4 regions of the Pelagerythrobacter marinus genome follow, and region 3 is predicted to be linked to each of the others. Evidence: riboswitches for the same ligand, from Rfam matches in the RefSeq annotation. Region 3 holds a riboswitch; each other region holds the start of a gene.

Region 1 (5,445 bases), 770 kb from region 3:
GGCATAGCGACGATCAGCTCGGGATCGGCGGCGATCAAGTCGTCCCATTCCAGCCACGGGGAATGTTCACCGGCTCGCGCGAATAACGGACGACCGCCGGCCGCCTCGATCAGTTCGGGCACCCAGTTTCCTGCCGCCATCAGCGGATCGATCCATTCGATCGCGGCGACGCTTGGACGATCTATCCTCCGCCCTCGGTTTTCGGCCAGCCCTGCCATGCGCCGTCTCAAGCCGTCGACCACCGAAGATGTCCGCTCGGACAATCCCGCCGCTTCGGCGACCTTGGCGAAATCGCCCCACACATCCTCCAGCGTGTCGGGCGCCAGCGAGAGCAGGACCGGTGCGGTTCCGGTCCACTCGCTCAGTGCCTCCTCCAGATCGGCAGGGGTAACCGCGCAGACCGCGCATTGCGACTGCGTCAGGATGAGGTCGGGCCGCAGGTCGCGCAGCAGCGCGGTGTCGACCTCGTATACCGACAGACCCTGCCGCACGATTCCCTGAACCCGGTCGTCGATCTGGCACGACGTCAATCCCTTCTCCAGCTTGGTGGACGTGACGACCGGCAACCCCTTTACGGATGGCGGATAGTCGCATTCGTGAGAGCGACCTACGAGGTTCTGTCCCAACCCGAGCGCGACGGCGATCTCGGTCGCGCTCGGCAGGAGAGACACTATCCGCGGATGCGCCATGTCAGGCGAGCCGCAGCCGCGGCGTGGGTCCGAAGAGTTTTGGAGCGGTGCTGGTAAGGATCCAGTAGGCGCCCGAAAGTCCTGCGAACCACAGTGCATCGTTCGCGAAGATCTGCCCCACGATCGGCATCGCGAAGGTCTCGGTTCCGCCTACGACCAAAGTGAGCCCGAAGAGCGCAGCCTCGTAGACGAAGAATCCGATCAGAAAGGCACTCAGCGTCCGAAACGAACTCAGCTCGTCACGTTCGCCCATGACGGCGGCACCTGCAAGCATTGCCAGAACCGATGCGATGCCGAGCGCACCGCCCCAAGCGAACGCATAACCCGTATGCGGGTAGCCGAGAACGGTGAACCCCAGCACCTGGTTGGTCGCCCAGATCGCGAGGATCGTCGCCAGCGCGAGCGAGCGGTGCATGGTCGCGGCGGTCACGATCGCCAGAGCCACGAACGGCATCATGCAGGCGGCGGCCAGCGATCCGCCCACGGTCGCCAAGGCGAGTGTGACAGGCCATGCGAACCTAGCAGCCTCCGACTGCGCCGTGATTTCATCCGTCATCGAAATTCTCCCTAGAAGCGTGCGCGCGCGCCGACGGCGAACGAGCGTCCCGGCGTCGCGAAGCTGAAGACATCCTCGTAGTCGGCGGCCGTCAGGTTCTCGACCCGGCCGAACAGCTCGACATTATCCATGACCCTCACGTCGGCGGCGACGTTCAGCAGCAGGTAGTCGTCCAGTTGCACGCGAACCGGCACGAAGGAGGGATCGATGAAGGCGCTGTCGATCGTCTCGCCATTGTAGCGCGCGACGAGCGTGACCCCTCCCGCATCCCCGGGAACGCGCCAGTCGACGGCCAGACTGGCGGTATGCGAGGGCCGACGTACCTCGCGCGTGCCATTCTCGCGGGAACGCAGATAGGTGTAGGCTCCATTGACGCGCCAGGCCTCGCCCAAGCGCGCCTCGCCGGACACTTCGACACCGTTTCTTTCAGAGACGGTGTCGCGATTGCTGGGGCTGGCGACGAAGTTCGGGGGCGGAAAGGAAGTGAAGATCTCGTCGTCCAGTTCGCTTTCGAAATAGGTGACCCCAATCGAAGCGCGCTCACCGAACAGCGATTGGTCTATCCCGATCTCCCATCCGCTCGACTTCTCGGGCCTCAAGTCGGGATTGCCTATAAAGCGACCGTCGACGAAACCGTAGAGTTCGTAGAACGAGGGGTTCTTCACCCCCGATCCTGCTGCCCCGCGCACCCGCGTAGCCGCAGCGATCCGATAGCTCGCCTGAAGTCTGTAGGTCGTCGTATCGGCGAACTGGTCGTTCCAGTCCCTGCGAATCGAGGCGGACGCGCTCGCCCGGTCTCCCAGATCGATCGCATACTGGCCGACGAGGCCGATATTGTCGATCTGCCGACGACCGGTAAATGCGAAGCCGGTCGGATCGGTGTTACGGAACCGTTCGCGTTCGACGTCGAGAGCCGCCGTGACCCGGTGTGTGAGACCGCCAGCTTCGATACGCAACGTCGTATCGTAGGACCCTTTCAGCCTCTGCCCTTCACTGCCGTAGCTGCGTCCAGTCGAAGCGAAACCGTCGCGCCGGGTGTCCGCGATCTGTGCCGACAGCGCATGGGTCCAACGATCGTCGAGCAGGTCCACCTCGCCCCGCACCAGCGCGTAGACAGCCTCGTTCTGGAAACGGTTGCCGGGGCTATCGACCTGGAATCCGAACGTCGGGCTTGCCGGATCGGAATCGCTGTCGTTGAATTCGGCATCGGTGCGTGCGTAGCGCAATACGCCGGTAAGGCGTGCATCGGACGTAGGCGCGAACGTCGTCTTGAGAGACACCGCACCGCTGTCGTTCGCAAGGTCGCGCGTGCCGCCGCGGGCGCCTGGCGTGCCATCGGTGGTGTTGAGCGTGGCGGACAGCGCATAGTCGAGATCGCCGCTATATCCGGCGATCCGGGCAGCACCGTTCAGCGTGCCGAACGAACCGGCTTCGATACGCGCGGCCGCCCCGGGAGCATCGCGGCCGCCGAGCGTGATGTACTGGATGACGCCGCCGATCGCGTCCGATCCGTAGATCGCGCTCTGCTGCCCGCGCAGCACCTCGATCCGCGCCGCCTCGTCGGCGATGAGCGTTCCGAAATCGAATTCGCCAGCGTAGGGGTCGGACACCTCGATCCCATCGATCAGGACGAGCGTATGATTGGCTTCGGCCCCTCGCAGCCGGATCTGCGTCTGGCCGGGAACCCGCCCGACCGCGACACCCGGGACGTCGCGCAGCACGTCGGACACCTCGCGCACTTGCCGCCGATCGAGGACCTGCTGGTCGAGGATCGTGACCGATCCGCCAACCTGATCGATCGGCACGGGATCGGTCGCGCGGTTCCCGGTAACGACGATCGAGGTCGTGGAGGTTTCAGGATCGGCATCGGGATCGATCGTTTGCGCGAGCGCCGGACTTGTCAGGAATGCGGAAGACAGAAGCAATAAATGAACGTATTTCATAGACACGAATTTCCAGGGCGCCAGGCGACTTGGCCGGAGCGTCCGCGCAAACGCGGTCGACGAGACTGCCAGGGGACGGACGCGTGCATCCCCCGGCGGTCCTGCCGATGCGGCTCCAACCGCTACTCGTCGCCCAGACGAAATTCGTTTCGCGCCCGGCCAATCCCATGAGCCCGGCAAGAGCGACACGCACCGGTCGGTCTCCTGGCTCACGGGTCACTGCACGCGACATACCTTCCCAGACGGACATCGCCGCCCAGTGGTCGTGGAGCGAACCCCACTCATGTCACGCGCTCGCCGCTTACAGTTGCAGGGACAGCCGCAGAATTGGCCCGGCAAGACCTCACTGCGTTCCCGTTACCGGCACGCACTATCGGCGAGCGATTTCGCCGACGCTGGACGCTCTAGACTTCACCCGAATGTTCGGCAAGCATGAGCTTGCATAGTCGAGCGACCAATCAGCGCGCTCACTCGGGAGCTTGAAGAACGGATGGCTGGAAGAACTATCGGTGCTGTAACGGCGGACTTAAGTTGGTAATGTTGCCCGGACCAAAGTGGGAAACGCCATTGGAGGCCAGAACCTGGCTCATCGAACAGCGCCGCGTATTGAAGTGGTCCCATAAGGACGTGGAGAAAGCCTTTTTTTCATGCGCGGTCAAAAGTGATCTTTATATTGGACCCGGCGGAGGCAGCAGATTTGATCGGGCTACGGAAAAGCGCGTGGCTCGATTCGAACGGGAAGGCGACGCTATCCCGGATTGGATGTTCTGGATGCCTCTTGTCGTTCAGCACGCGCAGGTCGCGTATGAAGATCGCTGGGACTGGGAACGCGAGAACATCCCGCAACACAGCGATGTCAGGCGCGAGCGCGAAGAAGAGGAGTATTACGCTCGGCTGTTCGAGCTCAACGATCAGGAGATCGCTCTCTTGTCTCGCTTTCGAGAAATGGACCGCGACGAGCGCGAGGTTCTCGGGGCGATGCTTGAACCACAAACCTTTTGCAAAATCAGAGCTTCACTGGCGCGAAACTCCAACGGCTCGAAACTCTAAGCGGGCCATTCGCTTCAAGGTAGTTTCGAGCAGCCGGCGCACGGCGATCAGTCTGTGTCATCCGGCCAATCGTCATAGCTGTCCGGCAGATGGCTCAGATCCTCAGGCGGGGTCATGAACTCTTCTCGCTCCATCTTCGTCATCATGTCGGTCCGGATGCTCTTCTGCAACTGCTCGTCCCAATCGGGAATTGCAGAAATGCGCACCAGCATCACTTCGACTTCACCGTTATCATAAATCTCGAACGTCCGCGTCTTCGCAAGTTCGACATAATTGCCGAGATCCTGCGCGAGCTCGTCGACCGAGATGCGAAAACATGCATGTGGTTTCATGGGATCAGAACCTTTCGATTGCTTACAACAATCCCGCCGACCGCTGAGCCGTGTGGGCGATGCGGTCGGGCAGGCAAAAAGGTTCGTGAGCGTGATAGCCAATCGGGCGCGGAATGGAAGCCCCGCTCGCAGCTTTCGATGAAAGCGCGCTCTTCTAGCGTTCGAGCTGACGCATCAGATACCCCGCGCCTGCCGGCGTGACATTCACAGCGATCGCGAGCTTGTTGCGTGTCAGCGAAGGCAGTGCGACCCGCAGCTCGGCCGCTTCGGCGAGCCGACTGCGCCTGGTCCGCTGGAAACGCGTGCGCAGATCGCCCACATCCCGCTCCATCCGACAAAGCGACCGATAGGCGGCGGGAGCTTGTTCGGCGATGCAGTCCGCGACCGCCGCGGTCCATTCCTTCGCCGAACCGCACAGGAACTTCTGTCGCGGTACCAGCGAGGGAAGCGTATGCGCCGACAGTCCTGACCGCCGCAACATGGCCGGGACCATGAGGTAGGCGAGCCAGGCCTTGGGATGGTCGTGGTTGAAAGCGATCTCACGGCCGTCCGGTAGCCAAGCGACCAGGCGGGTGTGATCGGCGGACCTGTCGATCAGTCGACCCATCTCCGCCATGCGTGCGCCGATCGAGGCGAGCGTAGGTTCGAGGTCGGGTTCTTCCGCCATCCGTCGCAGCGCCCGCCACAGCGGGCCGTAGTGCACGAGATCGGCATTCGCCCAGATCGCCGCTTCGCGCTCCGGATCGATCAGTGAACCAAGCAGACGGCGGACTTGGCGGGCGTGCGGACCTCGGTCCGGTTCGAGACTCTCGAGGAAGTAATGGACGATCGCGACGACGCTCAGCGGATCGTTGCGCCCTTCGCCGCTACGGGGC
Region 2 (7,928 bases), 640 kb from region 3:
GCGGCCGAGCTTGCGCGCGACAACGCGGGCGAGCTGCGCGGCTTCCTGGGGCGCGAGCCCGACCATGCCGAGCTATACCTCGCGCACTTCCTCGGTGCCGGCGGCGCCAAGAGCTTCCTCGGCGCGCTGCAGGACAACCCGCTGACGCCGGCGGCATCGCTGTTTCCCAAGGCGGCCGAAGCCAACGGGGCGATCTTCTACAAGGGCGGCCGCGCGCGTTCGGTGGCCGACGTGATGGACCTCGTGCGCGGCAAGGTCGAACGGGCCAAGGCCGGCGACGGGATCGCGCCCGGCATCGCCCCGGCGGCCGGTGCGGCCCTGCCCGCGCCCCTGCCCGCGACCCCGGCGGCGGCCTTCACCCAGGCCCGGCGCAGCTTCGCGGGCGAGCCCGCGGATGGCGGCCGCCCGGCGCCGCGCCCCTCGATGGCAGAGACCCTGCAGGCGACGTTCGGCGGGTCCGGCGCGCTCGGCGGCCGGGCCGCCCGGCAGGTCAATGAAGCCTACGGCAAGTTCAGGGCGTTCGGGCTGTGACCTGGCGGACCTTCCTCGCGCCCTCGATGGCGCTGCCGGTCGGCATTCTCGCGGTCATCGTGCTGATGGTCGTGCCGATCCCGCCGGCCATGCTGGACCTGTTCTTCGTCCTCAACATCGCGCTCTCGGTCGCGGTGCTGATGGCGGCGATGAACGCGGAAAAGCCGCTCGATTTCTCCTCTTTCCCCTCGGTCCTCCTGTTCGCGACGCTGATGCGCCTGGCGCTCAACGTCGCCTCGACCCGCGTCGTGCTGATGAACGGGCACGAGGGCGAAGCCGCGGCGGGCAAGGTGATCGAAGCTTTCGGCGCCTTCCTGATCGGCGGCAACTTCGCGGTCGGCCTGTTCGTCTTCATGATCCTGATGATCATCAACCTGGTCGTCGTGACCAAGGGGGCGGGCCGCGTCTCCGAAGTCTCGGCCCGTTTCACGCTCGATGCCCTGCCCGGCAAGCAGATGGCGATCGACGCCGACCTCGCCGCCGGCCTGATGACCGCCGACGAGGCCAAGGCCCGCCGGCGCGAGATCGCGACCGAGGCCGATTTCTACGGCTCGATGGACGGTGCCAGCAAGTTCGTGAAGGGCGACGCGATCGCCGCACTGCTGATCCTGCTGGTCAACATCATCGCCGGCTTCGTTCTGGGCATGGCGACCCACGGCCTGACCGCGGGCGAAGCGGGCCAGGTCTATGTCACCCTGGCCGTCGGCGACGCGCTGGTGGCGTCGATCCCGGCGCTGCTGCTGTCGATCGCCGCGGCGGTCATCGTCACCCGCGTCGCGGATTCGCGCGACCTGACCGGGCAGATCGGCGGCCAGCTGGCGGAGCCGGGTATCTGGCTGCCGGTCGGCTGCATCCTGGCCGCGATGGGCATGATCCCGGCCATGCCGCAAACCGTCTTCCTGCCGCTCGCGGCGGGGGCCTTCGCGCTCTGGCGAATGCTCAGCAAGCGCAAGAAGTTCGTGCCCGCCGAAGAGCCGGAGCCTGCCCCCGATCCCACCCGCATCGCGATCGGCGACGTGTCGGAACAGGCGCTGGTGACGGTCGAGCTCGGCTTCGGGCTGGTCCACCTGGCCGACGAGAAGCGCGGCGCGCCGCTCGTCGCCCGGTTGACCGGGCTGCGGCGCCAGCTGTGCCAGGCTTTCGGCTTCGTCGTCCCGCAATTCCGCATCAAGGACAGTTTCGACCTCGCGCCCGATGCCTACCGCGTCACGCTGGGCGGGGCGCCGCTCGGCACCGGCAAGCTCAAGGCCGACCGGATGCTGGCGATCGACACCGGCGAGGCCGGCCGCCTGGCCGAAATCCCGGGCGAGGCGACGCTGGACCCGAGCTTCGGCTGCCCGGCGATCTGGATCGAGCCGGCGGCGCGCGATCTCGCGGTTGCCGAAGGCTACCTGGTGGTCGATGCCGAAAGCGTCGTGGCGACCCACGTCAACCAGCTGCTTTCCGCCCGGCCGCAGGAGCTGCTCGGCCCCGACCAGGTGCGCGAGCTGCTCGACATGGTCCGCGAACGCAACGCGCAGCTGGTCGAAACGATCACCCCGCAGCCGCTGTCGCTGGCCGCGATCACCCGCCTGCTGCGCGCGCTCCTGGCCGACGGGATCACGCTGGCCCACCCGATACCGGTACTGTCCAGCCTGTCGCAGGCGGCGCAGCAGACCACCGACCACGAAAGGCTGGTCGACATGCTGCGCGCCGACCTCGGCCCGATGCTGGTCGGCAGCCTCTGCCCGCCCGACCAGCGCCTGCCGGTCATCACCCTGGCCGCCCAGCTGGAGGAAATGGTCGTCGGCGGAATGCAGGACCCGGCCAGCGGCGCAATCGTGATCGAGCCGGACCTGGCCCGGTCGATCGGCGAACGGATCGCCGCAATCATGGCCGAGCGGCCCCATGGCGCGGGCGCGCCGGCGCTGATCGTGCAGCCGCGCGCGCGCCGCCCGCTCGCCGGCCTGCTGCGCCTGCGCGCGCCGGGCTGCACGGTCCTGTCGATCAACGAATTGCCCGTCTCCCAGCCGATCGAGGTGATCGCGGTTGTCGGGGGCGAGGACGATGGCGCCGCGCAGGCCCCGCCCGCGCAGCCTGGCGCCCAGGCCCCGGCCCAGGCCGCCGCAGAGGCCGGCCCGCAGGACGCCGCACAGCCGGGGCCGGGCGCAGGGCCCGCAGCGGGCATGGAGATGAAAACGGAGGCGATGGCCGCATGAAGCTCGATCATACCCAGTTCGCCGCGGCGGAAGCCTATCGCGGCAACGTCGGCGACCGGGTGACCCGGTTCCTGCCGATGGTCCGCAAGCTCGCCTGGCACCTGTCGGGCAGCGGCGGCCCGACGATCGACGTGGACGACCTGATGCAGGCCGGCCTGGTGGCCCTGACCGAGTGCGCGCAGAAGCACGATTCGCCCAGCGACGACGGTTTCGCCGCCTATGCCAAGCTGCGCGTGCGCGGGGCGATGGTCGATCTCCTGCGCAGCGCCTCCCCCGACTCGCGCGGGGCGCGCAGCCGCCGGCGGCAGCTCGAGACAACGCGGGCGAAACTGCGCCGCTCGCTCGACCGTGAACCCTCGGCCGCCGAGCTGGCCGAAGCGCTGGAGATGCCGGTGAAGGAATTCCTGCAGTACGAACGCGATCTTGCCGAGACGCGGCTTGCCTCGCTCGACGAATGCTACAGCGAGACCGACGCCGCCTTCGCCTCGGCCGAGCCGGACGCGGAGCGGCAGGTCCTGCAACAGGAAGACCGCGAAAGCCTGGTCGCCGCGCTGTCGGCGCTGGGCGAGCGGCACCAGCTGGTCATCCAGCTCTACTTCGTCGAGGAACTGAACCTGTCGGAAATCGCCGCCGTGCTGGATGTCAGCGTGCCGCGGGTCCACCAGCTCAAGGCCGCCGCGCTGGCGAGGATGCGCAAGGCGATGGAAGCGGCGTAGAGGCCCACCTTCGCGGCCGGGGAAAGATTGACAAGCCCGCGCCGCCGCCGCACTGGTCGGAGCGACGGTTCCGCGCGCGCCCAGGCACGCGCGGCGAAGAGGGAAGCCGGTGCAAGGCCGGCGCTGTGCCCGCAACTGTAAGCGGGGAGCCCCGGGCCACCGCGTCACTGGCCGCCCGCGCTTTCATGCGGGCGCGGCCGGGAAGACGGCCCAGGGCGCCGATCCGCGAGCCAGGAGACCTGCCGTCGCGTCGTTCGTCCGGGGGAGCCGGGTCAGCTCCAGCCGACGGGAAACCGCGTTTCCCGCAGCAGCGACAGCCACCGGCCGGGTTCCCGGCGCCGGGCCCTGCCCGGCGGGCCATGACTGTCCAGGGCCGCGCGGGGGACCGGAATCCCCCTGCCGGGCCACCGCCGGGGAAGTGCAGCCCATGCCATGGATGTCGCGCATCGCCTGCCGCGCCCGGCGCGCCGCGCGGGCGCTGGCCGTGCTGCCCGCGATCGTTCTGGCGGCCTGCGCGGGGCCCCCGGCGCAGGTAGAGCGCCCGTCCGGGCCGCCGCAACGGATCGTCAGCCTCGATTACTGCGCCGACCAGTACGTGCTGCGTTTCGCCGAGCGCGGCGCGATCGCGGCGCTTTCCCCCGATGCGGCCAAGCCCTTTTCCTACATGCGCGCGCAGGCCCGCGGCCTGCCCACGGCGCGCCCGCGCGCGGCGGACATTGCCGCGCTGCGGCCCGATCTGGTCGTGCGCTCCTACGGCGGGGGGGCGGACGTCGTGCCGTTCCTCGCCGATCTCGGCATCCCGGTGGTGCAGATCGGCTTCCCGCAGACCCTGGCCGAGGTGCGCGCGGAAGTGGTCCGCCTGGCCGATGCCCTCGGCGCGCCCGAAGAAGGGCGACGGGTCGCGGCAGCGATGGATCGCCGCCTTGCCGCCCTGCCCCCGCCCGCCGCCGGGCGCGCGCCGGCCGCGCTCTACATGACGCCGGGCGGCGTGACCTCGGGCGAAGGAACGCTGGTTCACGAGGTCCTGCGCGCAGCGGGGCTGGCGAACTTCCAGGACCGGCCGGGGTGGAACGCCCTCCCCCTCGAACGGCTCGCCTACCAGCGGCCCGACGTGATCGCGGCCGCTTTCTACGACGGCGCGACGGGGCAGACCGACCGCTGGAGCGCGGCGCGCCACCCGGTGGCCCGCGCGCAGCTGGCCGAACGCCCGGTCGTCGCGCTCGAAGGCGCCTGGACCAGCTGCGGCGGCTGGTTTCTCGTCGATGCGATCGAGGCGCTCGCCCGGGCCCGAACCGGGGTGAGCGAAGGGGCCACGCGGTGAAGGCGCGCACGAACATTGCCCTCGGCGCCCTCCTTGCCGGGGGGATTTTCCTCGCGCTCCTCCTCGGCTCGGTCGCCCTCGCGCCAGGCGCGGTGCTGGGCGCGCTTGCCCTGGGCGGGGAAGCCGGCGACGTGCTCGTCGTCTGGCAGATCCGCCTGCCGCGCGCGCTGGCGGCGGCCATGGTCGGCGCGGCGCTGGGGATGAGCGGCGCTGCGCTGCAGGGGCTGCTGCGCAATCCGCTGGCCGAACCGGGCATTCTCGGCGTCTCGGCCACGGCCGCGCTGTTCGCCACTTTCGTGCTGTTCTTCGGCCTCGCCGGCACGGGGCCGCTTGTCCTGCCGCTGGCCGCAGTGGCCGGCGCGCTCGCCGCGACCGTCCTGGTCGGCATTGCCGCGCTGCGCGCGCGATCGGCGGTCACGCTGATCCTCGTCGGGATCGGCCTGTCCAGCTTCTCCGCCGCGCTGATGGCGCTGCTGATGAACCTCGCGCCCAATCCCTTCACCCTGGCCGACATGATCAACTGGACCCTGGGCACCGTGGCCAATCGCAGCTTCGCCGATCTCGCCCATGCCGCGCCTTTCTTCGTCCTCGGCGTCGGAGTGCTCCTTGCCAGCCGGCGCGGGCTCGCGGCGCTGACGCTGGGCGAGGAAGCGGCCGAGGGGATCGGCCTCGACCTGCGGCGGCAACGGCTCGCGGTGATCCTGGGCGCGGGGCTGGCGACCGGGGCCGCGGTCTCGCTGGCCGGCGCGATCGGCTTCGTCGGGATCGTCGCGCCGCACCTGGTCCGCCCGCTGGTCGGCCACGACCCGGCCCGCCTGCTCGTGCCGTCGGCCCTGCTCGGCGCGCTGGTGCTCGTCCTCGCCGACATCGGGGTGCGACTCCTGCCGACCGATGCCGAGCTGCGGCTGGGCGTGGTCGCCGCGCTCGTCGGCGCGCCGGTCTTCGCCTGGATCGCGGCGCGCGGGGGACTGTCGCGATGAGCGTGCTGGAGGCGCGAGGCCTGTCGTTCGAGGCGGGCGGGCGGCGGCTGGTCGCGGAGGCGAGCTTTCGCCTCGCGCCCGGCACGCTGACGATGCTGATCGGGCCCAACGGCTCGGGCAAGTCCAGCTTGCTGCGGCTTGCCCTCGGCCTGCTGCCGCCAAGCGCGGGAAGCGCGACGATCGACGGGGCCGAGGTGCGCAGCCTCTCCCCCGCCGCGCGCGCCCGCAAGGTCGCCTACCTGCCCCAGACGCGCCCGCTGGCCTGGCCGGTCCCGGTGCGCGACGTGATCGCTCTCGGCCGCTTTGCCCACGGCGTCGCCCCCGGGCGGCTGGCGGCCGACGACGCCCGCGCGGTGGCGCGCGCGATCGCCGCCTGCCGCCTGGCGGGGCTGGAGGACCGCGCCGCCGATACCCTGTCGGGGGGCGAGCTGGCCCGCGTCCACCTCGCCCGCGCGCTCGCGGCCGAGGCACCCCTGCTGGTCGCGGACGAGCCGGTCGCGGCGCTCGATCCGCTCTACCAGCACGAGGTCGCGGCGCTTTTCGCCCGGGCCGCCCGCGCGGGGCACGGGGTGCTGACCGTGATGCACGATCTGGCGCTGGCTGCCCGCTATGCCGACCGCCTGCTGTGGATGAAGGACGGCGCGATCGTGGCCGACGGCACGGTGGAGGACACGATGAGCCCGGCGCGCCTGGCGGATGTGTTCGGGGTCGCCGCCCGGATCGATCGAAGCGCCGACGGCCTGGCGCTGGCCGTCACCGGCCCGGCCTGACCTGCGAAAGCCGCGCGGCGGCGGCGGCAACGATCGCGCGCCGCTCCCGCTCCGAAGCGGCCGCCCAGCGCCCGATCTCGTCCAGCGTGCGCCCGCCCCCCTCGCACAGCGCCCCGTCCGCCGAAACGCGGCAGACATTGCGGCAGGGGGAAGGAACCGGATCGACCATGGCCCGCCCCTGCGCCATCCGGCCTGCCGATGGCAATAGCCCGGCAGGCGATCGCCTCGGCGACAGGGGCGCGCTGGACGGCCCGCTGCCCTGCCGCGCGTCAGAACGTCTTGCGCAGCGAAAGCGTAACCTGGCGGCCCAGCGGATCAACCTGGTAGCGGGCGAAACCGGGCGCGGGACTGCCGCCGGACAGGGTGACCCGGCGATAGGTGTCGAACAGGTTCTCGACATCCAGCGACAGGCGCAGGTCGCGCAAGGCGCCGCCCGGTCCGCCTGCAGGCACGAGCGCGGCAGGCTCTACGAACAGGCCGAGGTCGATCCGCAGCGGCGGTCGATAGCGGTAGTCGGCCGCTCCGCTGACAGAGCGCACCCGCGCCGGGCTGCTCCAGCTTGCCTGCAGGTTCAGGCCCAGCGTCTTGCGTCCGGCGGAAGCCCGGGCCGAGAGGACGTGGCGCGACTGGCCATTGGCCGCGAGCCTGTCGATCGGCGCAAGCCCCGCGTGGGGCACGATCCGGTCCGCGATCTTCCACGTGTGGTTGACCGAGAGCGTGTAACGCACGGCCCCCGCGGCGGCGCCACCTGCCGGGTCGGGCAGGCGCACGGCAATGCCCGATGCCAGCTCGCGCCGCTCCGATCGCGCGAGGTTGATCGGGCGCGCATCGACCGCGACCAGGCGCCCCGCGGCATCGCGGGTCACGCGTTCGGGAAATACCGCCTCGGTCGCCGGCGTCAGGTCCGGGAAGGGCGCAACGCCGCCTTCGCTGTCGTTCCGGCGATAACGAACGTCGAGCGCGAGCACCGGGCTGCCGAGCGGCTGCAGGCGCGCGGCGAGCGACAGGCTTCGTCGCGTTCCCGGCCCCAGCGCGGGATTGCCCCCGGTGATCCACAGCGGCTCCGCGATTTCCTGCCGCGCGAAGTCGTAGACGCGCCGCACCGTTTCCAGCCGCGGCGCGCCGAGATCGTCGTTCGAAGGGACCGTCTCGCTGTGTTCGAGCGATCCCGACAGCCGCAGCGGCGCGAAGGGCGACCAGGTGAAGCCGGCCCCGTACTGCCGGCGCAGCGTGCTGCCCGAAGCGGCCCGGAAACCCGCCGAGAGATCGAGCGCGAGATCGCCGAGCGGCACGAGCCCCCCCTCCCCGCGGCGCGCGAGCGGCACCGTCAGCGAGATCTCGCCCGAAGCGCGCCGATGGGCGGTGCGGGTTGCGCCCGCCAGCGCGTTGCCGAGGCGATCGAGCGGGACGAA
Region 3 (7,928 bases):
GCCGATCGAGGTCAGCGGGGTGCGGAATTCGTAGCTCATGTTCGCAAGGAAGCGCGTCTTGACCTGGTCCGCCTCTTCCAGCGCCATGTTGCGTTCGCGCAGCGCCTCTTCCGCCTTCACCGAGTCGGTGATGTCGAGCACGGTCAGCAGGCCGTTGCCATCGGGCAGCGGGACGCCGGCGAATTCCAGCGTGCGCCCGTCCGCCAGCTGTATGCGCCCGCCCTTTTCCTTGCGGTCGAGCGTGGCGGCGCGGATCACCTCGCCCACGGCCCTGGCCTGGGCCGGCCGGGCAAGATTGGGGGCCAGCGCCTCGATCAGGCGGTCGGCGGCCGGGTGCCGGTCCATCAGGTCCGGGTCCAGCCCCCAGGTCCCGGCGAAGCTGCGGTTCCACAGCTGCAGGTGCCCGTCGGGCGCGAAGACGGCGAGTGCTTCGAACAGGCTGTCGAACGTGGCCGTGCGCGTGCGCAGCAGGGTGTCGCGCGTGGCAGATAGCGCGAGCTGTTCGGTCCGGTCTTCCGCCACCAGCACCAGCCCCCCGTCGGGCATCGGGTTGCCGACAACGCGCAAGTGGGTCTTGTCCGCCAGCGGCCAGGCTTCCTCGCGCGGCTCGTCGGCGCTGAACCACTCGGCATGTTCGCGCCGCCAGGCGGGAAAATCGCGCACGACCGGGGTCTTCCCGGCATCGCGGGCATCGCTGAGGAACCGTTCGAAATCGAGACCCGCGGCGACCGTGCCCGGGGTGACGCCGAAAATGCGCCGGAACGGCTGGTTGGCGAACGTCAGGCGGCGGCGCGCGTCGAACTGCGCGACCCCGACCGAAAGCTGGTCGAGGATCGAACGCTGCGCCTCGCGGAAGGCGCGGAATTCGCGGGCCAGTTCCTCCATGTCCTCGATATCGATCGCGTATCCGGCAATGCCCTCGCGCCCCAGCGGCAGGTCGCTGACCCGCAGCGAGCGCCGCTCGCCGGCCACGGTCGCTGTCACGATCCGCTCTATCGGAGCGTCGTGCTCGGCCGACTGCAGGGCCACCTGCGCCGCGGAAAGACCGTCCACCTGCTCGACCAGTTCGAGCTGCCGATCGACCGCGTCGGCGGCATTGGCCGCGCCGACCGCCTCGACATAGGCGCCGTTGACCAGCCGCAGCCGGGCGTCGGTGCCGCGGAACCACATCGGCATCGGCGCGGCCTCGATCAGGCCGACGAGCGCGGCGAAATCGCCCTGCGCCCGCGCCGCCTCCTCGCGCAGGCGGGCCAGTTCGCTTTCGCTCTCGCTGAAATCGAACACCCAGATCAGCGCCGCCCCGCCGGGCGAGACCTGCGGGTCGGCCAGCGCGCCACGCAGGGCCAGGCTACGCTGCGATCCCGGCGGGGTCAGGGCCATGCGGAACGGTGCGGCGGTCTTCTGCGCGCGGCGAACGTGCCGGGTCAGGTCTTCCAGCTGATCGCGCGAGAGGCCCTCGCCCCCGCTGCCCGACAGTTCGCTGAGATAGGCCGGCAGGCGGTCGAGGCCGAACCAGCCGGCCAGCCGTTCGGACGCCTCGATCCGCATGTCGGCACGGACCAGCAGCGGGATCGCCGGCGCCTCGTCGATCATCCGGGCGAGCCTGCGGGCCGCCTTGCGGCTCGTTTCCGCCGCCCGCGCCTTGGCCGCCGCCGCGATCATCAGCCATGCGGCGCCGGCAGTCCATGCTGCCAGCAGCAGCCCGATCAGCGCCAGCGCGGTGGGGGAAAGGTCCATGCCGGTCAGCTATGCGGCAAGCGCCCGCGATGCAACGCCAATCCTGCCGCGCTCGCCCCGGGTGCTCCCGGCCGCCCCGGCGGGCGGCCCGGCGGCAGGGGCCGGGCGAATGCCCGCCGCTCGCCGCCGGGCGCCAGCGCGCGTCAGTAGCGGTAGTGCTCGGGCTTGAACGGCCCTTCCTGCGGGACGCCGATATAGTCGGCCTGCTTCTGGCTCAGCCTGGTCAGCGTGACGCCGAGCTTCTCCAGGTGCAACGCGGCGACTTTCTCGTCCAGGTGCTTGGGCAGGACGTAGACCTCGTTGCGGTATTCGTCCGACTTGGTGAACAGCTCGATCTGGGCCAGCGTCTGGTTGGTGAAGCTGGAGCTCATCACGAAGCTCGGGTGGCCGGTGGCGCAGCCGAGGTTGACGAGGCGGCCCTTGGCGAGGACCAGGATCGACTTGCCATCGGGGAAGGTCACCAGGTCGGTGCCCGGCTTGATTTCCTTCCAGGTGTAGTTGTCGAGCGCGGAAATCTGGATCTCGCTGTCGAAGTGGCCGATGTTGCACACGATCGCCATGTGCTTCATCGCCTTCATGTGCTCGGCCGTGATCACGTCCTCGTTGCCGGTCGCGGTCACGAAGATGTCGCAGCGGCCGACCGCTTCTTCCATCGTCACGACTTCGAACCCGTCCATCGCCGCCTGGAGCGCGCAGATCGGGTCGATCTCGGTCACCATCACCCGCGCGCCGCCGTCGCGCAGCGAAGCGGCCGAGCCCTTGCCCACGTCGCCGTAGCCCGCCACGCAGGCGACCTTGCCCGCCAGCATGACGTCGGTCGCCCGGCGGATCGCGTCGACCAGCGATTCCTTGCAGCCATAGAGATTGTCGAACTTCGACTTCGTGACGCTGTCGTTCACGTTGATCGCCGGGAACGGCAGCTTGCCCTGCTTGGCGATCTGGTACAGCCGCATGACGCCGGTGGTCGTTTCTTCGGAAACGCCCTTGATCGCCTGGACCGACTTGGTGAGATAGCCCGGCCTGGCCTTGACGAAAGCCTTGAGCGCGCGCTGCATCTCGATCTCTTCGGCGTTCTGCGGCGCGGGCATTTCCTCGCCCGCCTCGATCCGCGCGCCCCAGAGCGCGAACATCGTCGCATCGCCGCCGTCGTCGAGGATCATGTTGGCCGTGCAGTCGGGATCGTCCTCGCTCGACCAGTCGAAGATCTTGCCGACGTAGTCCCAGTAATCGGCCAGGCTTTCGCCCTTCACCGCGAAGACCGGCACGCCGTTGGCCGCCATCGCCGCGGCGGCGTGATCCTGCGTCGAGAAGATGTTGCAGGTCGCCCAGCGGACCTCGGCGCCCAGCGCGGTCAGCGTTTCGATCAGCACCGCGGTCTGGATCGTCATGTGCAGCGAGCCGGTGATGCGCGCGCCCTTCAGCGGCTGCGCCTCGCCATATTCCTCGCGCAGGGCCATCAGGCCGGGCATCTCGGTTTCGGCGATCGCGATCTCGTCGCGGCCGTAATCGGCGAGGCTGATGTCCTTGACGATGTAATCCTGCTTGGCGTCGGCCACGGAATTCTCCTGAAATCTGCTGTCTGGCGGCGCGCAGGGCGCGCCCGTTTTCCTGCCCGCGGATGTAGCGACGGCCCTGTCGCGAAGCAAATATAAAGCGATCTTTATATCCTTTGCCGTTGCCGCGCGCACCGCAGGCTCTATATCGGCACGCGAACGGACGGGACGACGAAAGGATATTGCGAGATGACGATTTCGGTTGGCGACAGGATTCCCGATGTGACGCTGGTGAAGGCGACCGACGAGGGTCCCGAGAAAGTCCAGGCGGGCGAATACTTCAAGGGCAAGAAAGTTGCGCTGTTCTCGGTGCCGGGCGCGTTCACCCCGACCTGCTCGGCGCGCCACCTGCCCGGCTATGTCGAAAAGGCCGGCGACCTGAAGGCCAAGGGCATCGACGAGATCGCCTGCACCGCGGTCAACGACGCCTTCGTCATGGGCGCCTGGAACAACCAGGCCGGTTCGTCGGACGTGACCATGCTGGCCGACGGTAACGGCGAGTTCGCCCAGGCCACCGGGCTGACGATGGACGGCAGCGGTTTCGGCCTCGGCCAGCGGGGTCAGCGCTATTCGATGATCGTCGAAGACGGCGTGGTGAAGGAACTCAACGTCGAACAGCCGGGCGATTTCTCGGTCTCGAGCGCGGAGCACATGCTCGGCCAGCTCTGACCGCAACGGGGGACGGGCCGGCCGTGGCGCCGGCCCGATCCGAACCGAAACACGCGCCCAGGTTCCCCGGCCGCGCGCCGGGGCGAAGACGGGAAGCCGGTCCGAATCCGGCGCTGCCCCCGCAACTGTAGGCGGAGAGCGACGGCCGACGAAGCGCCACCGGGCCCACCCCGGGAAGGCCAGGCCGATCGCGACGACCCGCAAGCCAGGAGACCTGCCCGGGCGCTGCAAACGAACCACCGGCGGGGTGTCCGGTCGGGTCGCTGGCAGCCGGAGCGCCCGCCCGCGCGGCCGGCTGCACGTGCCCGGTCGACGCATTGCCGCCATGTGAAGGAGGCGACGACGATGACACCCGGGCAGATCACGCCAGCACAACCGGCCGCCCAACCCGGCCCGCCCGTGCGCCTGGTGGACATGGTGTTTCCCGGCGACACCAACCATCACGGCACGCTGTTCGGCGGGGTCGCCCTGGCGCACATGGACAAGGTCGCCTTCCTCGCCGCTTCGCGTCATGGCCGGGCGCCGTTCGTCACCGCGGCATCGGAGAAGATCGACTTCGCCGCGCCCGCGCACGAAGGCGACATGGTCGAGGTGACCGGGCGCGTCGTGCGGGTCGGGGCGTCCTCGCTCGACGTCGAGGTGGAGCTCGTGGCCGAAGCGCCGGTCAGCGGCGAACGGCGGCTGTGCACGCGCGGACGGTTCGCGATGGTCGCGCGCAAGGGGCCGGACACGCGCCTTCCCCTGCCCCCGCTCGCCGCGCCCCCCGGGGCGCACGGCGACGCGAAAGAGGACGTGGATGGCCATGGCGGGGCGCCGCTGCGCATCCTCGACATGGTCTTCCCGGGGCAGACCAACCATTACGGCACGCTCTATGGCGGCGACGCGCTGCGGATGATGGGCAAGGCGGCCTTCATCGCCGCCACCCGCCACGTGCGCCAGGTGCTCGTCATGGCCTCCTCCGACCGGATCGATTTCGTCGCACCGATCGTCGAAGGCGACATCGTGGAACTGGTGGCGCGGGTGAAGATGACCGGGCGCAGCTCGGTCCGCGTGGCGGTGGAACTGTGGTCGGAAGGCGTGCTGACGGGCGAACGCCGGTGCGCGGCGAGCGCGCTGTTCACCCTCGTCAGCGTGAACCGCGAAGGCCGCCCGCTGCCGTTCAGTATCCCATCAGCTTGAGCACTTCCTCGCGGCTGCGCGGGTCGTCGAGGAACGTGCCCATCATGCGGCTGGTGGTCATCGTCACCCCGGGGGTGCGAACGCCGCGCGCGGTCATGCAGCTGTGGCTCGCCTCGATCACGACCGCCACGCCCTGGGGCTGGAGATGTTCCCAGATGCAGTCGGCCACTTCGGCGGTCAGCCGTTCCTGCACCTGGAGCCGGCGCGCGAACCCGTGGAGGACGCGGGCGAGCTTCGAGATGCCGACCACGCGGTCGGTCGGCAGGTAGGCGATCGCCGCCTTGCCGATGATCGGCGCCATGTGGTGTTCGCAGTGGCTCTGGAAGGGGATGTCCTTGAGCAGGACGATCTCGTTGTATCCGCCCACTTCCTCGAACACGCGGCTGAGGTGGATCGCGGGATCTTCGGCATAGCCGAGGCAATACTCCTTCCACGCGCGGGCGACCCGGCTCGGCGTGTCGAGCAGCCCCTCGCGCTCCGGGTCGTCGCCGGCCCAGCGGATCAGCGTGCGAATCGCCTCCTGCACCTCGTCGGGAACGGGGGGCTTGCCCCGCGATACGTCTTCGTCCGGCCCGACCAGGCTGCTCATAATCCGATCCTCTTTCGTGTCCGTTTCGCGCGGCGCGCGGCGCGCCGCAGCATGCTCCCCTTGCGGAAAAGTCCGCCCTTGGCAAACGGCTCGAACATCTCGTCCGGCCGTTCGGGGTCGAGCATGCCCGATTCGGCCAGGGTATCTTCCACCCCGTTGAGGTCCGGCACGTCGTAGGCGCGCAGCGAACGGTCTTCCCCCTGGCCGTGCTCGGCGATCAGGCGGTGCATCGACGGGTCGCGCTCCAGCAGGCGGGCGACCTCCTCCGCCTCGAGCCCGCAATGCTCGCCCAGCAGCGAATGGCGCAGCGCGGCGATCGCGGGGCCGACGTGGCCGTTGGCCGGCCGCTGGCAATCGATGAAGACGTCGCATTCGCTGTCGAGCCCCATCGATCGGTTGTTGAAGTTGGCCGAGCCGATCCGCAGGATCTCGTCGTCGATGATCGTCACCTTGGCGTGGACGTAGATCGGCGTGTCGCCGGTATGGGGCACGTAGATGCGGAAACGGTCCTTGTGGTCGAACTCCGCCAGGCATTCGATCATCCGCACCCGGGCGTGGTCCATCGCCTGCTGTTCCAGCCAGCCCTCGGCCGTCTTGGGCTGGACCATCACGATTTCGGGCGGGTCGTCTTCGCTCAGCCGCTCTCCGATCGCCTCGGCGATGCGGCGCGAGGTGAAATACTGGTTCTCGCTGTAGATGAACCGGCGCGCGCGGGCGATCTGCGCGAGCAGGAGTTCCTCGATCTCGCACACCCGTTCCAGCCCGTCGTAGCGGGCGCGGGTGCGGGCAATGCCCAGCTCGACGTCCTCGAACTGGACCGCGAGGGCATCGGGCCACAGGCTTTCGCCGGGTATCGGCACCTGGTCGAGGTTCTCGCCCCCGGCCCGCTCCCACCGTTCGCGGCTGAGGATGCCCAGGACCCGGGCGGCTTCCCCCTCGAACATCATCGTCGCGTCGTGCCACGGGCCATAGCGCCTGCCGTGCGGCCGGCGGCGGCGGCGATCGCGCTCGAGGTGATCGCGCGTGTCCCACCGGTCCTGCGTCATGTCGATGCCGCCGCACACGGCCAGCTTGTCGTCGATCACGGCGATCTTCTGGTGGTGCGAACAGCCGACCGGGTGGTGGGTATCGAACTTGAAGGTGATCCCCTTGTGCGCGGCCATCCGCGCCAGGTCCACGAGCATGTATCCGCGCGCGAAAAACTGGAACAGGCCAAGGCTCCATTTCAGCACCCGGATTTCCAGCCCGTCGCGATGGCGGGCGAGCCACATCAGGAAACTGCCCAGGCGGCGGGGATAGTTGCGGCGCAGGATGCGGTGAAACCACCTGCGGCCCAGGGCCAGGTGGATGCGGGTGTCGAAATCCCAACCGACCAGGAAGATGCGGTGGCGCGCCTTCAGCATCGCCTGCTGCATCAGCGCGAAATAATCGGCCGCGTCGACGATCACGCTCGCCCGGTCGGCATGGGCATAGCGCCAGACGCCGGGCTCCTCCGGCTCGTCGTCGAACTCCGGTTCGGCCGCCTCCGTTTCCCGTGCTGTCACCCCGCCCCCGACGCTTTATTCCTTGGCGTCTTCCAGCTTCTCCGGCGTGACTTCGGCATCGGCCTTCTCCTCGCGCTTGCGGCGTTCGAACACCGATTCCATGTGTTCCTCGTCCTCCCGGGTAAGGTGATCCTCGAAATCGGGGAAGTGGTCTTCCTCTTCCTCGTCGATGTGATGGCGATAGCGGTGCTCGAGTTCCTTGAACTTGGACAGCCAGGCGCCGGAGGACATGTCGGTGGCCGCTAGGTCGTTCAGCATCTCGTCGATCTCGTGATGCTCGGCCACCGAATGGCGCGTTTCGTCGGTCGTGTCGGGCTTGCGCAGCATTGTCGAATAGAGCGCCTGCTCCTCGGCCGCGGCGTGGCTCTTCAGCTCCTTGGTCAGCTCGGTGAAGAGCCGCCGGCGTTCCTCGCTCTCGCCTTCGGTTTCGAGCAGCCGGTCGAGCAGCTCGCGGTGGCGATCGTGATCCTGTTTCAGTCGCGCGAAGATTGCCTCGGCGGCCATGGGCGGTTTCCTCCTGTTGCCTGCCGGATGGAATGGGCGAACCGGTGCTTTGTTCCGCGCGCGCCCGGGGGTGACTATCGCGCCGCTCCGCCCCATATGCGGCGCATGGAGCGATTTCGCGAGCCGCCCTCCGCTGCGGAGATGGAACGCATG
Region 4 (7,928 bases), 790 kb from region 3:
ATTGTCGCGCAGCAGATGGAACACGCTCATCGTGATCGAGGCCATGGCCGGGACCATCAGCAGGATCGTGATCGCGAAGACCAGGAAGGGCAGCGACTGGAGATAGAGGCAGGCGAGGCTGATCGGCACGCAGACCAGGACCAGCTGGCCGATCGCGATCACCGGGCGGCCCGCGTTGCGCGCGCAGATCGCGATGCCGTAACCGATCGCGTTGGCCGCCATCATCACCTCGGCCGCCGGATCGACTTCGAGGATCAGCGCGGTCGCCGTCGCCGTCCCCAGCAGGAGGGCATAGGTGAAGGCACCGACCTCGTAGATCTTTTCCAGCGTGCTGGTGCTGGCATCGCTGTCGGGCGAAATGCCGAACGCGAGCATGACGCGCACCGCCGCGACCAGACACAGCGCGGCGCTGAGCCCGTACATGGCCGTGGAATCGCTGACGTAGGCGACGACCAGCGAGGAGACGATCCCGCTCGCCGCGCCGGCGGCCAGGCTGCTCGGCTGGGTATAGAGGGTGCGAACGAGGATACGGCGGACGCGTTCGGACAACGCATCGCCTTTCTGGAAATAGGACAAGGCCCTGGTGACCTTCCCCCGGGGTTCGCAGCTCGCCATGAAGACACCGTTACCCCAAAATTGGTCACCGCATAGTTAAGAGGTGCCTTACACCCCTTGCCGGTGGCCGCTGGAAGGCGGTGGAAACCCTACTGCGGGAGGGTTTCGGGCGCCGAGGGCGCGACCCCCTCGGTCCGCAGGCCGGCGGCCGTCGTCCGCTCCAGACCGCGGGCGAGCCGCGCGTCGAGCGTGCGGCAGATGCCGTGCCACCAGTCGTACGATGCGCGGTCGCCGGCGAAGAAGGCGCGCTCGGCCTGGCGGCGCGCCTCGCGCGCGGCGCCCAGGCCATGGCGGGCGAAGTGGTGGAGCGCGGCATGCAGCATCCGGTCGTTGCCCCGTTCGGTGCAGTTGTCATTCGCCGCGCGACCGGGCTTGCGCCGGCTCAGCGCGCGGGCAAGGGGGCTCTGCGTCGAACGGCGCGATGCGGCGAAATGGACCGTCATGACAAGGTAGGCCTTCCGGTATGCTCTTCGCGGCTGACGGCAAAGGCGGGTTGCGACTTGCGCGCCGCTCTAGGCGCGGCAGCCCTAAGCAGGGGTTTTGCCCTAGGGTTTCCGCCGCTTTAACGATTTGCGCCCGATCGGGGCGCAGGCCCCAGAGCAAAGGGGCGCGAGCGACCGGCTGGCAAGAAAGCCTTGCGGGAAAGACTTGCGAAAAGCCCTTCCGAAAAGGCCTCAGGGGCGGGCGATCCAGCGCCCGCTGTTCGCATATTCGGGCTTCACCCCGCCGCCGCCCGGCAGGTTGCCGCCGGCGGCGTCGGCCGCGCCTTCGCCCGGTCGCGCGGCCTGCCCGGCAGGCGCGGGGCCGGGGGGGAGGGGCGGATTGGCGGCGCGCGTGTCGAGAACGGCCCGGCCCGGCGCGGGCACGTCGCGCGCGGCGGCGAGCGCGGCGCCGGCGGCATCGCCGCGCGGGGCGGCCGCGACCGGCTCGCTCCCGCGATAGGCGGCGGTAAAGGCGGCCGGGCGTCCGGCCGATCCGCGCCAGCGGTAGAACCGGTGCGCGCCGATCACCCCGACGGTGTCGAGGCTCGGCGCCCAGTAGGGGTTGATCCAGATCGTGTGGTAATGGGTCGCCAGGCCGACCGGGGCATAGACGTCGCCCGAAAGCGCCTGCCGCGCGACCCGCAGCGCGCGGTCCCAGGCCGCCTTGACCGGCCTGCGCGCGAGCGAGCCGTCGCAGGTGAAGGTGAACTGGCAGCCGGTGCTGCGCTCGCTGCCCTGAAAAACGACGCCGCACACGCTGTTCGGATAGGTCGGGTGCGCCACGCGGTTGAGCACGACCTGGGCGACGGCTTTCTGCCCGCCCAGGGTCTCGCTCGCCGCCTCGTAATAGACGGCGCTGGCCAGGCAATGCAGCGCGCGGGCGCGGTCGATCGCGCTGCCGCCGCCGATGAAGCTGCGCGCGGCCGGGCCGGCGGTGCGCGCCGCGGCCAGTTCGGCCGCCTCGCCATCGCCGGTGCCGGTGGGGTCGAACACCGCGGCGAGGTCGTCGCGCGCCGACGGCACGACGCGCGGGCTGTCTTCGAGGAAGTAGAACGCCGAACCGGGGAACGAATGGCCGGCGCGTTCGAACGGCATCGGGCGGACGGTTTCTGCCGGCGCGGGCTGGGCCGCGGGCTGGCCGAACGCGTGCCAGTCGTCCGGCGCGGCCATCGCCGGCACGCCCAGCGCCGCGGCGACCGCGAGGATGCGCCGCCCGCGATGCCGCCCGGCCGGGCCGCCGCGCAGCAGGCGCGACCAGGCGCTCGCCGGCTTGCGGCGGGTGCGATCGGTCCTGGCCGGGCCGTGGTGCAAGCTGCGTCCTTTCGGTTGTCCGCCGCCGGGTGCGGGCGCGCCCCGGGCGCGTAGCAGCGCAAATGATGAACTGCGAACGCGCCGTCTCCCCCGTCCCTTGGCGGGACAGGTCGCAAGCGGCGGTTAAGCGGCGTGGCTAGCGAGAGGTTAACGCGCGCCCCGCTTGCCCGGGCCCGACGGCGCGGCTAAGGGCCGCCGCACGTCACGGGTTGTCCGCCCGCCCGCAAGGCGGCGGACCGAAGAGGGAAGGGGGTAGAAGCCCCCGCTGCCCCCGCAACTGTGACCGGGGAGTGCCCGTTCGGCAAGCCACTGGGGAACCGGGCCACCGGCAAACCGGGAAGGCGAAGCGCGGCGCGTCGATCCGGGAGCCAGGAGACCTGCCCGCCGACGGTCGTTCGTGCTGCCGGGCGGGGTGTACCGGAAGCAAGCGGAAGGGGCATGCGCCCCCGTTCCGTCATGGGCGACATTCGTTCGTGACAGGAGTATCCCATGCGTAACCACTTGATTTTCGGCACCAGCATCCTTGCGCTCTCCGCGCCTCTCGCAGCGCAGGACGCAGCCGACCCCTATGGCCAGTTCCGGCCCGAAGAGACCGAGATCACCGTCACCGCCACCGGCACCCGGATCGAGGTGGAGGACACCGGCCAGCCGGTCACCGTGATCGGCCGGGACGAGATCGAAAGCGTCCAGGGCGCCGACCTGACCCGCGTGCTGGAGCGCGTTCCCGGCCTGTCGTTCAGCCGCAACGGCGGCCCCGGCGCGGTGACCGGCGTGCGCCTGCGCGGGGCGGAGGGCGAGCAGCTCCTCGTCATCGTCGACGGGGTGCGCGTGTCCGACCCGGCGGCGCCCGGCGGCGGGTTCGATTTCGGCAACCTGCTCGCCACCAACCTCGGCAAGGTCGAGGTCCTGCGCGGGTCGAACTCCACGATCTGGGGCTCGGACGCGATCGGCGGGGTCCTGGTCGCCAGCACGCGCAGCGAAACCGGGCTGGAGGCGAGCGCCGAGTACGGATCGCGCGATACGCTGACCGGCGCGGTTTCCGGCGGCGTCGGCGGCACGGCCGGGTTCCTCGGCGGATCGGCCAGCTATTACCGCACCGACGGCTTCTCCCAGGCGGCCAGCGGCACCGAGCCCGACGGCTTCGAGCAATGGGCCGTCAACGGCCACGGGCGGCTCTACCTCACCCCCGGGTTCGAGGTCTTCGCACGCGGCCGCTGGGCCGAGGGCGACCTCGATCTCGACGGTTTCCCGCCGCCCGATTACGCGCTGGCCGACACCGAGGATACGCAGCACACGCGCCAGTACTCGGCATCGGCCGGCGCGGTCTACGACGCGGGGCCGCTGTTCGTCAGCGCCGCCTATTCCTTCGCCGATACCGAGCGCGCGAACCGCAGCGAGGGTGTGGACGATCCGACTTTCGCCAGCGACGGCCATTCGGACCGGGTCGAGCTGCGCGGCGAATGGCGCCCGATCGGGCCGCTGCTGGTCAATTTCGGGGCGGAGAACGAGTGGAGCGACTATCGCACGCTGACCGACGACGCGCGGCACAGCACGCGGATCTTCGGCGCCTATGCCCAGCTCGGGATCGAGATGGGGCCGCTTTCGGCCCATGCCGGCGCCCGGCTCGACGATCACGCCCGCTTCGGCAGCGAGACGAGCTTCGGCGCGGACGTCAGCTATGCCCTGGCCGGCGACCTGCGCCTGCGCGCGAGCGTGGGCGAAGGGTTCAAGGCGCCGACGCTCTACCAGCTCTATTCCGATTACGGGAACGAGGCGCTCCAGCCCGAACGCAGCACCAGCTACGACATCGGCCTGGTCCACGGCGACCGGTCGCTGTCGGGCACGCGCTTCTACGGCGCGGTCACCGCGTTCCGCCGCGATGCGCGCAACCAGATCGAGTTCGCCAGCTGCTGGCAGAACCCGGCCCCGCTCTGCGCCGATCGCCCGTTCGGCTTCTACGACAATATCGGCCGCGTCCGGGCCGAGGGGATCGAGGTCGAACTGGGTGCGCGCCCGTCCGATCGCTGGGTGACCCGCGCGGTCTATGCCTGGGTCGATACCGAGAACCGCACCGCCGGTTCGGCGAACGAGGGCAATGTCCTCGCCCGCCGTCCGCGCCACACGCTGACGCTGTCGGCCGACTGGGAAAGCCGGCTGGCCGGGCTCACGCTCGGCGGCGACGTGCGGCTGGTGAGCGATTCGTTCGACAATGCCAGCAACCTGACGCCGCTGGACGGCTATGCCCTCGCGGGCCTGCGCGCGGCGCTGCCTTTCGGCGAGCGGTTCGAGCTGTTCGGCCGGGTCGAGAACCTGTTCGACACCGAATACCAGACGGCGGCTGGCTATGCGACGGCGGGCCGCAGCGCCTACGTCGGCGCGCGCGCGCGGTTCTGATCCGCCGCAAAGTCTGAAGCACGAAAAAGCGCCCGGCCTCGCGGTGAGGCCGGGCGCTTTTCTGTTTCGCTCTCTCTCCGTCTCGCGTCATGCTGAACTCGTTTCAGCATCCATCGCGCCTTCATGGGCCGAGTCCCGACGGGGCGGAATGGACCCCGAAACGAGTTCAGGGTGACGGGGGGCGGCGCCGCGGGCCGCCCCTCAGGAGCGCTTACGCCCTCAGTCCTCGGTCGTTTCGGGCGGCAGCGGGCCGTCCGAAGTGGTCGGTTCGGCTTCCGCCTCGCCGCCCAGCAACCCGCGAGCCTCGAGCATCGGCGTCACGTCGGGCTGTCGCCCGGCGAAATTCTCGAACATCTCGAAATAGTCCATCGTCCCGCCGCGGCTGAGCACGGTCTTGCGATAGTGATCGCCGTTCGCGCGCGTCAGCCCGCCGTTGTCGAGGAACCACTGCCGGCTGTCGCGGTCGAGCATCTCGGTCCAGAGGTAGGAATAGTACCCCGCGCTGTAACCGGCCGGGCTGGAGAAGATGTGGTTGAAATAGGTCGAGCGATAGCGCGGCGGCACCAGGTCCACTTCCAGCCCCAGTTCCTCCAGCGCGCTGCGTTCGAAGGCATCGACTTCTTCCGGCGTGTCGATCGCCGCCGCTTCCTCGGCGCTCAGCGCGTGCCACTTCATGTCGAGCAGCGCGGCCTCGACCACTTCGCCGAAATCGTATCCCTGGTTGAACTTGGCCGCGGCCTCGATCTTCTCGACCAGCTCGGCCGGGATCGTCTCGCCCGTTTCGTAGTGCTTGGCATAGTTGCGCAGGACCTCGGGATAGGTCGCCCACAGCTCGTTCACCTGGCTCGGGTACTCGACGAAATCGCGCGCGGTCGCCGTGCCCGAGAGGCTGGCGTATTTCTGGTCGGCGAAGAAACCGTGCAGCGCGTGGCCGAACTCGTGGAACAGCGTGTTGACGTTGTCGAAGCTGACCAGCTGCGGTTCGCCGTCGGCGGCCTTGGGGATGTTGAGCACGTTGTAGATCACCGGCTTGGTGCCGTAGAGGTGGCTCTGGTCCACGAAGTTGCTCATCCACGCGCCGCCGCGCTTGCTCGGCCGCTGGAAGGGATCGAAATAGAAGATCCCCAGCTCGCTGCCATCGGCATCGAACACGGTATAGGTCGTCACGTCGGGGTGGTAGACTGGCAGGTCGGTGCGCTGTTCGAACGACAGGCCGTAGAGCTTGTTCGCGGCGTAGAACACGCCGTTTTCGAGCACGCTGGTCAGTTCGAAATAGGGCTTAACCGCGTTCTCGTCGATGTCGTACTTCGCCTTGCGGACTTTCTCGGCATAGCGATACCAGTCCCACGGGCGCACGTCGAAATCGCCGCCTTCGGCCCGGATCTGCTCGTTCAGCAGGGCCGCCTCGCGCCGCTGGGTCGCGGCGAGGGCGGGGACCATCTGCTCCATGAAATCGAGCGCGGTCTTCGGGTTCTTGGCCATGCGGTCGTACATGACGTAGCTCGCCCAGTCGGGCTGGCCGAACAGGGCCGCCTTCTGCGCGCGCAAGCCGGCGATTTCGGCCAGCAGGGTGCGCGTGTCGTTCTCGCCGCCGCGGTCCGCGCGGTGATAGCTGTTCATGAACAAGGCCTCGCGCGTGGCGCGGTCTTCCAGCTCGGGCAGGAGCGGCTGCTGCGTCGTGTTCTGCAGCGCGATCACGTACTTGCCATCCAGCCCGCGCTCGGTCGCCAGCTTGGCGGCAGCCTCGATATCGGCATCGGACAGGCCGGCGAGCTGGGCCCTGCTGTCCACCACCAGCGCGCCGTCCACCGTCGCCTGGCGCACTTTCTGCGAAAACTCGGTGGTCAGTTCGGACAGGCGCGAATTGATCGCCTTCACCTGTTCCTTCTGCGCCGGGTCGAGCAGGGCGCCGGCATGGACCATCTGGTCGTAGGTTTCTTCCAGCAGCTTGGCGTCTTCCGGCGTCATCGTCATCGCCGCGCGGTTGTCGTACACCGCCTTGACCCGCTGGAACAGCACCGGATCGAGCGTGATCGCGTCCGAATGCTGCGACAGCTTGGGGCCGATCTCGGCCTGGACCGCGTCGAGCGTGTCGTTGGTGTTCGCGCCGGTCAGCGCGTAGAACACCGTCGCCACCCGGCCGAGCATCCGGCCCGAGGTTTCGAGCGCGACGATCGTGTTCTCGAACGTCGGCGGCTCGGGGTTGTTCTTGATCGCCTCGATCTCGGCGCTGTGGATCGCCATCGCCTGTTCGAAGGCGGGCTTGTAATCGCTATCGTCGATCTGCGTGAAATCGGGCGCGTGGAACGGCAGGCTGCTCGGGCGCGCGAAATAGCCGGTCGCCTCGGGAATCGCGCTCTCGGCAGCGGCAGTATCGGCGGAATTCACGGCGCCCTCCTCAATCGTGGAGCACCCGGCGAGTGCGAATGCGATGGCGGTGGTGGCCAGGATATGGGCCTTCATGGTCTCTCCAATCGTGTGTCGGGCCGGGCGCGGGGCACCGGGCAGGACAGGTTTGCTGCTGCGCGTTGAACCGGAGATCGGGGGCGAATGCAAGGACTTGCCGACGAACGGCAGGCGCCGCGTCAGCCGAGGGGGAAATCCTCCAGCCGTGCGTAGTCCGATCCGCCCGCCGTCAGCCGGCTTTCATAGAGCGCGAAGCATTCGACGGGCCAGGGTCCGGTGGCCAGCAGGGCATTGTCGGCCAGCCAGCCGCCGATCGGCCCGCTGGAGGCATTGAGCCGGGCAAGCGTGACGTGGGGCACGAACTTGCGCGTTTCCGGCGCCAGGCCGGCCGCGCGGCAGGCGCGTTCGACCCGCCGCTGGAGAATGGCGAGCGGCTCGCTCGGGGCGACGGCCGCCCAGACCGCGTGCGGCCGCCCCTTGCGCGCGAAATGCCCGACCCCGCGGATCGCGAGTTCGAAGGCCGGCGCCCGCACCGCGGACAGCGCGGCGACGAGATCCTCGGCCACCGGCGGATCGATCTCGCCGGCGAAACGCAGGGTGAGATGCAACTGCTCCTCCCCCTGCCAGCGCGCGCCCTCGATCCCGTCCATCGCGTCCAGCAACCGGTCGCACACCGTTTCGGGCAGGGGCAGGGCAACGAACAGGCGATGCATGCGCCCC

What was found. A riboswitch is a leader RNA that binds a small molecule or an ion and turns the genes downstream of it on or off. The one in region 3 is predicted to bind cobalamin.
Region 1: linked by a shared signal. The riboswitch ahead of T8T98_RS12900 (TonB-dependent receptor plug domain-containing protein) and the one ahead of T8T98_RS09010 (acyl-CoA thioesterase) in region 3 are both predicted to bind cobalamin.
Region 2: linked by a shared signal. The riboswitch ahead of T8T98_RS12295 (ABC transporter substrate-binding protein) and the one ahead of T8T98_RS09010 (acyl-CoA thioesterase) in region 3 are both predicted to bind cobalamin.
Region 4: linked by a shared signal. The riboswitch ahead of T8T98_RS05075 (TonB-dependent receptor plug domain-containing protein) and the one ahead of T8T98_RS09010 (acyl-CoA thioesterase) in region 3 are both predicted to bind cobalamin.

The regions. Positions count from the first base shown of each region.
Region 1 is NZ_CP139719.1:2,623,881-2,629,325, forward strand. It holds gene T8T98_RS12890 (cobalamin-binding protein) at 1-689, opposite strand, end outside; gene T8T98_RS12895 (hypothetical protein) at 691-1,245, opposite strand; gene T8T98_RS12900 (TonB-dependent receptor plug domain-containing protein) at 1,257-3,401, opposite strand; cobalamin riboswitch at 3,366-3,597, opposite strand; gene T8T98_RS12905 (hypothetical protein) at 3,756-4,238, shown strand; gene T8T98_RS12910 (hypothetical protein) at 4,286-4,570, opposite strand; gene T8T98_RS12915 (hypothetical protein) at 4,725-5,445, opposite strand, start outside.
Region 2 is NZ_CP139719.1:2,495,322-2,503,249, forward strand. It holds gene T8T98_RS12280 (lysozyme family protein) at 1-531, shown strand, start outside; gene T8T98_RS12285 (flagellar biosynthesis protein FlhA) at 558-2,729, shown strand; gene T8T98_RS12290 (sigma-70 family RNA polymerase sigma factor) at 2,726-3,445, shown strand; cobalamin riboswitch at 3,494-3,706, shown strand; gene T8T98_RS12295 (ABC transporter substrate-binding protein) at 3,873-4,766, shown strand; gene T8T98_RS12300 (FecCD family ABC transporter permease) at 4,763-5,746, shown strand; gene T8T98_RS12305 (ABC transporter ATP-binding protein) at 5,743-6,516, shown strand; gene T8T98_RS12310 (DUF1289 domain-containing protein) at 6,500-6,703, opposite strand; gene T8T98_RS12315 (TonB-dependent receptor) at 6,786-7,928, opposite strand, start outside.
Region 3 is NZ_CP139719.1:1,850,357-1,858,284, forward strand. It holds gene T8T98_RS08995 (sensor histidine kinase) at 1-1,737, opposite strand, end outside; gene ahcY (adenosylhomocysteinase) at 1,881-3,293, opposite strand; gene T8T98_RS09005 (peroxiredoxin) at 3,480-3,959, shown strand; cobalamin riboswitch at 4,002-4,195, shown strand; gene T8T98_RS09010 (acyl-CoA thioesterase) at 4,305-5,138, shown strand; gene folE (GTP cyclohydrolase I FolE) at 5,119-5,727, opposite strand; gene T8T98_RS09020 (phospholipase D-like domain-containing protein) at 5,724-7,271, opposite strand; gene T8T98_RS09025 (hemerythrin domain-containing protein) at 7,287-7,775, opposite strand; gene T8T98_RS09030 (metallopeptidase family protein) at 7,926-7,928, shown strand, end outside.
Region 4 is NZ_CP139719.1:1,058,599-1,066,526, forward strand. It holds gene T8T98_RS05060 (putative bifunctional diguanylate cyclase/phosphodiesterase) at 1-549, opposite strand, end outside; gene T8T98_RS05065 (hypothetical protein) at 705-1,058, opposite strand; gene T8T98_RS05070 (cell wall hydrolase) at 1,290-2,408, opposite strand; cobalamin riboswitch at 2,598-2,807, shown strand; gene T8T98_RS05075 (TonB-dependent receptor plug domain-containing protein) at 2,898-4,802, shown strand; gene T8T98_RS05080 (M3 family metallopeptidase) at 5,022-7,265, opposite strand; gene thpR (RNA 2',3'-cyclic phosphodiesterase) at 7,388-7,921, opposite strand.